Linked DNA regions of Aliamphritea hakodatensis. The protein of the gene in region 1 interacts with the protein of each later gene in a pairwise test. Links are inferred from orthologs where the notes say so. Each region holds a gene or a part of one and is shown in the gene's direction. Other genes may lie near its edges.

Region 1 (4,428 bases):
CCGTGCTGGCCGATAATTTAGTGCGGGACCGGAAACAGGGTTTTACCAGTGCCGGGCCGCAGCGGGCTGACCTGAGGGTTAAGGCCGACGGACATAATGCTGCAGAACGGCTTTCCCGGGGCCAGAAGAAGATTGTTGTCAGCGCATTAAAGCTGGCACAGGGTGCATTATTTTATAAGCTCAACAGCCGGGCCTGTGTTTATCTGATTGATGATTTACCGTCCGAACTGGACGAGCAGCACAGCCGGTTGTTTTGCAGCTACTTAGAAAAAACCAGTAATCAGTGTTTTATCACCTGTGTGGATAAAACAACATTGAGCGAGTTTTGGTCTCAGGAGACTCAGGTGAGTTTCCATGAGATACACCAGGGTGAATTAGTCACCCAGCATCAGGAGAGTTTATGAGCGGCGAAAATCAGGATTACGATTCTTCCAGTATTAAGGTCTTAAAGGGCCTTGATGCGGTTCGCAAGCGCCCGGGTATGTATATCGGCGATACCGATGACGGTAGCGGCCTGCACCACATGGTGTTTGAAATCGTGGATAACTCCATCGATGAAGCACTGGCCGGCTACTGCAGTGAAATCAAGGTCATTATCCATGCTGATGAGAGCGTCAGTGTATCGGATAACGGCCGGGGTATTCCGACAGATATCCACGAAGAAGAAGGTGTTTCTGCCGCTGAAGTTATCATGACCGTGCTGCACGCCGGTGGTAAGTTTGATGACAACTCTTATAAGGTATCCGGTGGCCTGCACGGTGTAGGTGTATCCGTTGTAAACGCCCTGTCTTCCAAGCTGAAGCTGACCATCCGCCGTAACGGTGACGTGCATGAACAAACTTACCGTCACGGTGAGCCTGACGAGCCGCTGAAGGTTGTTGGCCAGACAGACACATCAGGTACGCTGTGCCGTTTCTGGCCATCTGAAGACACCTTCAAGAACATCGAATTCAAATTTGACCTGCTGGCCAAGCGTTTACGTGAGCTGTCGTTCCTGAACTCCGGCGTGGCTATTCGTCTGATAGACGAGCGTTCCGGTGATGAAGAACTGTTTGCCTATGAAGGCGGTCTGGGATCCTTCGTTGAATTCCTGAATAACAACAAGTCTCCGATCAACAAAATGTTCCACTTTAACACCACCCATGAAAACGGTGTGGGTGTGGAAGTGGCCATGCAGTGGAATGACAGTTTCCAGGAAAGCATTCACTGCTTTACCAACAACATTCCACAGCGTGATGGCGGTACTCACTTATCGGGTTTCCGTACTGCGCTGACCCGTGGTCTGAACACCTACATTGAAAGCGAAAAGCTGAACAAAACCGGCAAAACCAGCACCACTGGTGATGACTGCCGTGAAGGTCTGACGGCCATTATCTCGGTTAAAGTGCCAGATCCGAAGTTCTCTTCTCAGACCAAGGACAAACTGGTTTCATCCGAGGTGAAAACCGCGGTTGAGCAGGCAATGTATGAACTGCTGAACGACTTCCTGCAGGAAAACCCGCAGGACGCCAAAGCCGTTGTTACCAAGATGATCGATGCGGCCCGGGCCCGTGAAGCGGCGCGTAAAGCCCGTGAAATGACCCGCCGTAAAGGTGCACTGGATATCGCCGGCCTGCCCGGAAAACTGGCGGACTGCCAGGAAAAAGACCCGGCACTGTCTGAAATTTACCTGGTGGAGGGTGACTCCGCTGGCGGATCAGCCAAGCAGGGCCGTAACCGTAAAACCCAGGCCATTCTGCCGCTGAAGGGTAAAATCCTGAACGTTGAGAAGGCCCGTTTTGACAAGATGCTGACCTCTGCCGAAGTCGGTACCCTGATCACTGCACTGGGTACGGGTATTGGTCGGGAAGAATTCAGCGCCGATAAGCTGCGTTATCACCAGATTATCATCATGACCGATGCCGACGTGGATGGTTCGCACATCCGTACCCTGCTGCTGACTTTCTTCTTCCGTCAGATGCCTGAGATCATTGAGCGTGGCCATGTCTATATTGCCCAGCCGCCGCTGTATAAGATCAAAAAAGGTAAGCAGGAACAGTACCTTAAAGACGACGATGCACTGGATAACTATCTCTTGCAGGGCGCGATGGACGGTGCTTCTATGCACGTTAACGCCGATGCGCCGGGCATTACCGGCACCGCACTGGAAGACATCGTATCCCAGTATCGTAACGTCGACCGTATGATTGCCCGCCTATCCCGGGTGTATCCTGAGCCGATCCTGCGCCAGATGGTGTATACGCCGCGTCTGGAAGTGGCGGACATGCGTGATGACCAGAAGGTATCTGAATGGATTGATCAGGTCTGTGACGGCCTGGGTGACACACTGGATGGCGGTGACGTATACACCAGCGGTGCACACGAAGATAAAGAGCATGAAGGTACTTTCTTGCCAGAAGTAAACGTATTACAGCACGGCGTCAGCAGCCAGTATCTGTTCGATCAGACCTTCTTCGAATCGAAGGACTACGCAGCGCTGACCGCGCTGGGCGACACCCTGAACGGCCTGCTGGAAGAAACTGCTTACTTCAAGCGTGGCGAACGTACCCTTGAAACTACTGACTTCCCGCAGGGCCTGAACTGGCTGATGGACCTGTCGAAGCGTGGCCATAGCATCCAGCGCTATAAGGGTCTGGGTGAGATGAACCCGGATCAGCTGTGGGAAACTACTATGGATCCGGAAGTACGTCGCATGCTGCAGGTTACCATCGACGATGCCATTGGTGCCGACCAGCTGTTCACCACCCTGATGGGTGACGAAGTGGAACCACGCCGGAACTTCATTGAAACCAACGCCCTGAACGTATCCAACCTGGATTTCTGATGGGTTTTGTCAAATCTCATTTGAGATGAAATGCTGTCTCATAATTGTGAAACGGCGTCTCATTTAGAATGAAACGAAAACTAAAAAAGCAGCCTTATGGCTGCTTTTTTATATGAAGATTTATACATGAGAAAGACACATTTCTCGATTCTTCAGATAGAAGTTATAGTATTCGTTATTTTCAGTTGTAGTTTTTTCTCTAGTATCAATGAACCAGCGGCGTTTCAATATCCACAGTAATGCTGCACGTTCAGTTAGTATTAGCTCATTACTGTCAGCTGACATGCCGAAGTCTTTTCGTACGGACTTCCTTTGATCTTCAGTTAAATTCGGATGCAGAGTTAAGACTAGTGGAATTTTTTCATTCCACGCACTATCAGCAGCCAAAGACTCATGTGGTTTCTGCTTGTTTTCAACGTCTAGTTCATTAATTAATGTAGTCCGACTGAAGTTGAAGTTTTTAAACTTGTCAGGACGTTGCTCGCAGCGTTGATAGCCTCGAAATATCCAGTAGCGGCCATCAAATAAAAGGCTCAATGGTAAAATTTCACGTTTCTTGTGGTTGTTGCTATTGCTAGAGATATAGTGGCACTCAATCGCTGAAGCGTTGAACATCGCACGAGTTATCTTAGCAACATCTTCCCTTTCCAATACATTCGTTAATGCGCCAATTCGGGCATAAGGCAGTACTGGGTTATCGATTAGCTTGTTTTTATTAAAACCATGAGAAAGCATACCTAATGCCACCACTGGATCTATATTGATCAAGGGCTGAAAAGATTCAGTAATGACGTTCACTTTTCGTGAAGGGTCTCGATAAAGGTTTTTCGGTCTTAGCTTTATGTAGTCAGAGAGTAGTCGTGAGGCTGAAGCGTCGGCTAATCCGAATGCAATATTGAGATCATTGCGCTTGATAGATCCTGTGAAGTGCACCTTAAAGTCTATGTATGCCAGCCTTTCAGCCTTGTTTCCGGCAATATTCTGTAGCTCTAGATAGCTAAGAGATGTATCCATGATAGTTGCATCTTTACTTATTGTTAGAGGTTCAAATTATACATTAGGTATACTTTTAAGCAATATGCGTATCATAATGATATGTGAATGCGTGTTGTAATCGATACGCATTGGTGTGGTATACTACACGTGTTTGTTTTCAAATATGGTTGCATATTTTTTGAGCGGAATTATACTCGATCTATATCTAGTGTGTTTAGGCAGATTATTACACCATATAGTGGTGTTTGGAGAAGTAATGAAGAAGGGTAATAGAGAGTAAGTTAGGGTAACTAGCAGTAGGATGCTAGATACCCTTAGTAAGGCAACCAAAAGCATGTAGGAATGCTTTTGGAGGGTTGTATAACAGAGGTCTACAGCCCCAAGAGTTATACGAAGCGATACACTTCCAGATTAACTTTTGTTGCTTTGCTTTACAAGAACCTCTTAATCAAAAGAAAGAGGTGCTTTTATGAAAAAGCTTAAAGTTGTGCGTGTCACTACTTATCCTCGCTTTCGCTTTGGACGTTGGGAACAAGTACGTACCCATTGGCGCTCCCTTCCGCGATAGCACTTTGATTTTCATTTCTAAGTGAAGTGAAGCAATGTCT
Region 2 (3,886 bases), 1.2 Mb from region 1 along the record:
GGTTTGAATTCGCTTTCTTTATCCCACCACCGGCTGGCAAGTTCTTCGAATTTAGCGATCTCTTCAGGATCGATATTCGCGGAGTGCTGGTTGTTTGTGTCGCTCATAGTCGTGGCTGACCGTCGGTTAAAAAATATTGGCGGGGATTTTAGCATTGCAGTCAGGATGAATACAAAAAGCTTTCTCTGTGAGGCGCAGGGAGCCTTAAAAAACTACAGAAATACATTGTAAAGAACAGAGCGATCAGGTATGGCTCAAGGTCTTAATTTTGCGGGATTATTGCTGCATATTTATGGTATACTTCGGCGGTTCTGATCAGGGGTGTAGCTGTATACTCTGATCCATTAATTCTCAGCAGTCTGATTCAAGGATAGCCAAAGCTATTATGGGTGATTTAGCCAGAGAAATTCTGCCAGTTAACATCGAAGATGAACTGAAGCAGTCGTATCTTGATTACGCCATGAGTGTAATCGTGGGACGTGCCTTACCTGATGTCCGTGATGGCCTGAAACCGGTGCATCGTCGGGTGCTGTTTGCCATGAGCGAACTGGGTAATGACTGGAATAAAGCATATAAAAAGTCTGCCCGTGTGGTTGGTGATGTAATCGGTAAATACCATCCCCATGGTGACAGTGCGGTATATGACACCATTGTACGGATGGCACAGCCGTTCTCCATGCGCTATATGCTGGTTGATGGTCAGGGGAACTTTGGTTCCGTTGACGGCGACTCGGCGGCGGCAATGCGTTATACCGAAATACGCATGGCGAAAATTTCCCATGACTTACTGGCGGACCTGGACAAAGAAACCGTAGATTTCGTTCCGAACTATGACGGAACCGAACAGATACCGGAAGTCTTACCGACCCGTGTGCCGGCCCTGCTGGTTAACGGTTCTGCAGGTATCGCGGTGGGTATGGCGACAAATATTCCGCCACACAGCCTGTCCGAAGTAGTTCGTGGCTGTATTGCGCTGATCGATAATCCGGATCTGTCCATTGATGAGCTGATGGAATTTATTCCGGGGCCTGATTTCCCGACCGGTGCCATTATTAATGGCCGTGCCGGAATCCTGCAGGCTTACCGTACCGGGCGTGGACGTATCTATATCCGTGCCAAACACCATATTGAAGAAAACGAGAAGAACGGTAAAGAGTCGATCATCTTTACTGAAATTCCGTATCAGGTGAACAAAGCCCGGCTGATTGAAAAGATCGCTGAGCTGGTAAAAGAAAAGAAACTTGAAGGTATAACCGAACTGCGTGATGAGTCCGATAAGGACGGCATGCGGATCGTGATTGAGTTGCGCCGTGGTGAAGTGGCAGAAGTTATTGTTAATAACCTGTTCGCCCAGACTCAGCTGCAGAATGTGTTCGGTATCAACATGGTTGCGCTGGTTGATGGTCAGCCGCGTACGCTGGATCTGAAGTCGATCCTTGAGTGCTTCGTTCGCCACCGCCGTGAAGTTGTTACCCGCCGTACGGTTTACGAGTTACGTAAAGCCCGTGAGCGTGGACATATCCTTGAAGGTCTGGCGATTGCGCTGGCGAACATTGATCCGATCATTGAGCTGATTAAGAGCTCGCCGACCCCCGCGGAAGCTAAAGAACGCCTGCTGGCAAGCTCCTGGGAGCTGGGTGATGTAACAGCCATGCTGGAGCGTGCCGGTGAAAACGCCTGTCGTCCGGAAGATCTGGAACCTCAGTATGGTATGCGCGACGGTCAGTACTTCCTGTCACCGGTACAGGCGCAGGCAATTCTGGAATTGCGTTTACACCGTCTGACCGGGCTTGAACATGACAAGCTGATCGGCGAATACCGTGAGCTGCTGGAAAAAATTGCTGAGTTGCTGGAAATTCTGAACAGCGCCGAGCGTCTGATGGAAGTTATCCGTGAAGAGCTTGAAGCAATTGTTGAGGAATACGGTGATGAGCGCCGCACTGAAATCACAGCATCCCAGCAAGATCTGACCGTTGCTGATCTGATCACTGAAGAAGATATGGTTGTAACCATTTCTCACGGTGGTTATGCCAAAACCCAGCCACTGACGATGTATCAGGCCCAGCGCCGGGGTGGTAAGGGTAAATCTGCAACAGCGGTTAAAGATGAAGATTTCGTTGAAAAGCTGCTGATCGCCAGCACCCACGATACGATTTTATGCTTTACCAACTTCGGCAAGGTTTACTGGCTGAAAGTCTATGAAATTCCGCCGGCAAGCCGCGCCGCCCGTGGTCGCCCGGTGGTGAATATCCTGCCTTTATCTGAAGGTGAGCGGATTACCACGATTCTGCCGGTGAATGAATACGCAGATGATCACTATGTGTTCATGGCAACTGCTGCGGGTACCGTTAAGAAAACGCCGCTGGAGAACTTCTCCCGTCCGCGTTCTTCCGGTCTGATTGCGCTTGCACTGGATGAGGGTGACTCTCTGGTGGGGGCTGCAATTACCGATGGCACCGCTGAAGTAATGCTAATGTCCAACCAGGGTAAGTCTATTCGCTTTGCAGAAGGTGATGTGCGTCCGATGGGACGTACAGCCCGTGGTGTCCGTGGTATTAAACTTGCCGATGAGGCTCATGTCATTGCCCTGATCATTCCTCAGGAAGGTGGCCGGATTCTGACAACCAGTATCAATGGCTTTGGTAAGCAGACGCTGGTTGATGACTTCCCGACGTATGGTCGTGGCGGTCAGGGTGTTATTGCTATGCAGTGTACTGAGCGAAACGGTGATCTGGCCGGTGCAGTGCAGATGTTTGAAGGCGATGACGTCATGCTGATCAGTGATAAAGGTACGCTGGTGCGGACCCGCAGTGATGAAATTTCAGTGCTGGGCCGGAATACACAGGGCGTACGTGTTATCCGGATTGCTGAAGATGAAAGCCTGGTCGGTATTGCGCGTATTGACGAGCCTGAGAGTGATGAGCTTGAAGGTGAGGTGCAGGATGCTGCGGGTGACGGTGAAGCGGTTGCTGATACCGAGCCGGCAACGGATGCACCGGCTGATTCGTCTGAGAACGATGAAGCATAATATCTGACAGATCAAAATGTGCGGCTTAAGCCGCACATTTTATTTTAGGCAGATACTTAACAATGAGGCCGTAAAGGCCCTTAAAAGGTCTCAGAGAAGATCCTTCGGAAACAGTGTAAAGAATTGTAATCATGACCATGACACGCAAATTTAATTTCAGCGCCGGTCCGGCGGCATTGCCTGAAGATGTTCTGCTTCGGGCGCAAACAGAATTACTTGACTGGCAGGGAATGGGGCTGTCGGTAATGGAAATGAGTCACCGCAGCCCTGAGTATGTTGGGGTGGCGAAGAAGGCTGAGCAGGATTTGCGTGACCTGATGGATATTCCTGATAACTATCAGGTACTGTTTATGCAGGGTGGGGCAACCAGCCAGTTCAGCATGATTCCGATGAATTTAATGGGCACTAAAACAGGTGCGGATTATATTAACACCGGTGACTGGTCGTCTAAGGCCATTAAAGAAGCCCGACGTTATATAGACGTTAACGTTGCAGGCAGTGCCGAAGATTCGAACTTTACCGGTGTTCCGGCACAGGATGAGCTTAAGCTTGATCCGGATGCCGCTTATGTGCATTACACGCCCAACGAAACGATCCGCGGTGTGGAGTTTGACTACATCCCGGAAACCGGCGATGTGCCGCTGGTGGCTGACATGTCGTCGAATATTTTGTCTGCCCCTGTGGATGTGAGCCGCTTCGGGATGATTTATGCCGGTGCTCAGAAAAATATAGGCCCGGCAGGTTTGACCGTTGTTATCATTCGCGATGATCTGTTGCAGGCCCCTGTTGATAAAACGCCGACACTGTTCAGCTATAAAGCCATTGCTGACGCAGACTCCATGCTGAATACACCGCCGA

What was found. The genes of interacting proteins can lie anywhere in the genome.
Region 2: the proteins of gyrB (region 1) and gyrA interact in binary tests that used the Escherichia coli proteins (3 or more experiments, as listed by UniProt). The link is inferred for Aliamphritea hakodatensis from one-to-one orthologs.

Annotation. Positions count from the first base shown.
Region 1 is NZ_AP025281.1:3,871-8,298, forward strand. What follows is about bases 1-3,112. They hold gyrB (DNA topoisomerase (ATP-hydrolyzing) subunit B), read left to right. Parts: upstream 1-400; coding sequence 401-2,824; downstream 2,825-3,112. Other genes in these bases: recF (DNA replication/repair protein RecF), read left to right, coding at 1-404; PCI15_RS00025 (BrxR family helix-turn-helix transcriptional regulator), read right to left, coding at 2,945-3,112. Also shown: more of PCI15_RS00025, read right to left, coding at 3,113-3,838; PCI15_RS00030 (DUF3892 domain-containing protein), read left to right, coding at 4,423-4,428. UniProt on the Escherichia coli protein: DNA gyrase negatively supercoils closed circular double-stranded DNA in an ATP-dependent manner to maintain chromosomes in an underwound state.
Region 2 is NZ_AP025281.1:1,233,480-1,237,365, forward strand. The notes cover bases 1-3,228. They hold gyrA (DNA gyrase subunit A), read left to right. Parts: upstream 1-385; coding sequence 386-3,028; downstream 3,029-3,228. Other genes in these bases: ubiG (bifunctional 2-polyprenyl-6-hydroxyphenol methylase/3-demethylubiquinol 3-O-methyltransferase UbiG), read right to left, coding at 1-107; serC (3-phosphoserine/phosphohydroxythreonine transaminase), read left to right, coding at 3,166-3,228. Outside these bases: more of serC, read left to right, coding at 3,229-3,886. UniProt on the Escherichia coli protein: A type II topoisomerase that negatively supercoils closed circular double-stranded (ds) DNA in an ATP-dependent manner to maintain chromosomes in an underwound state.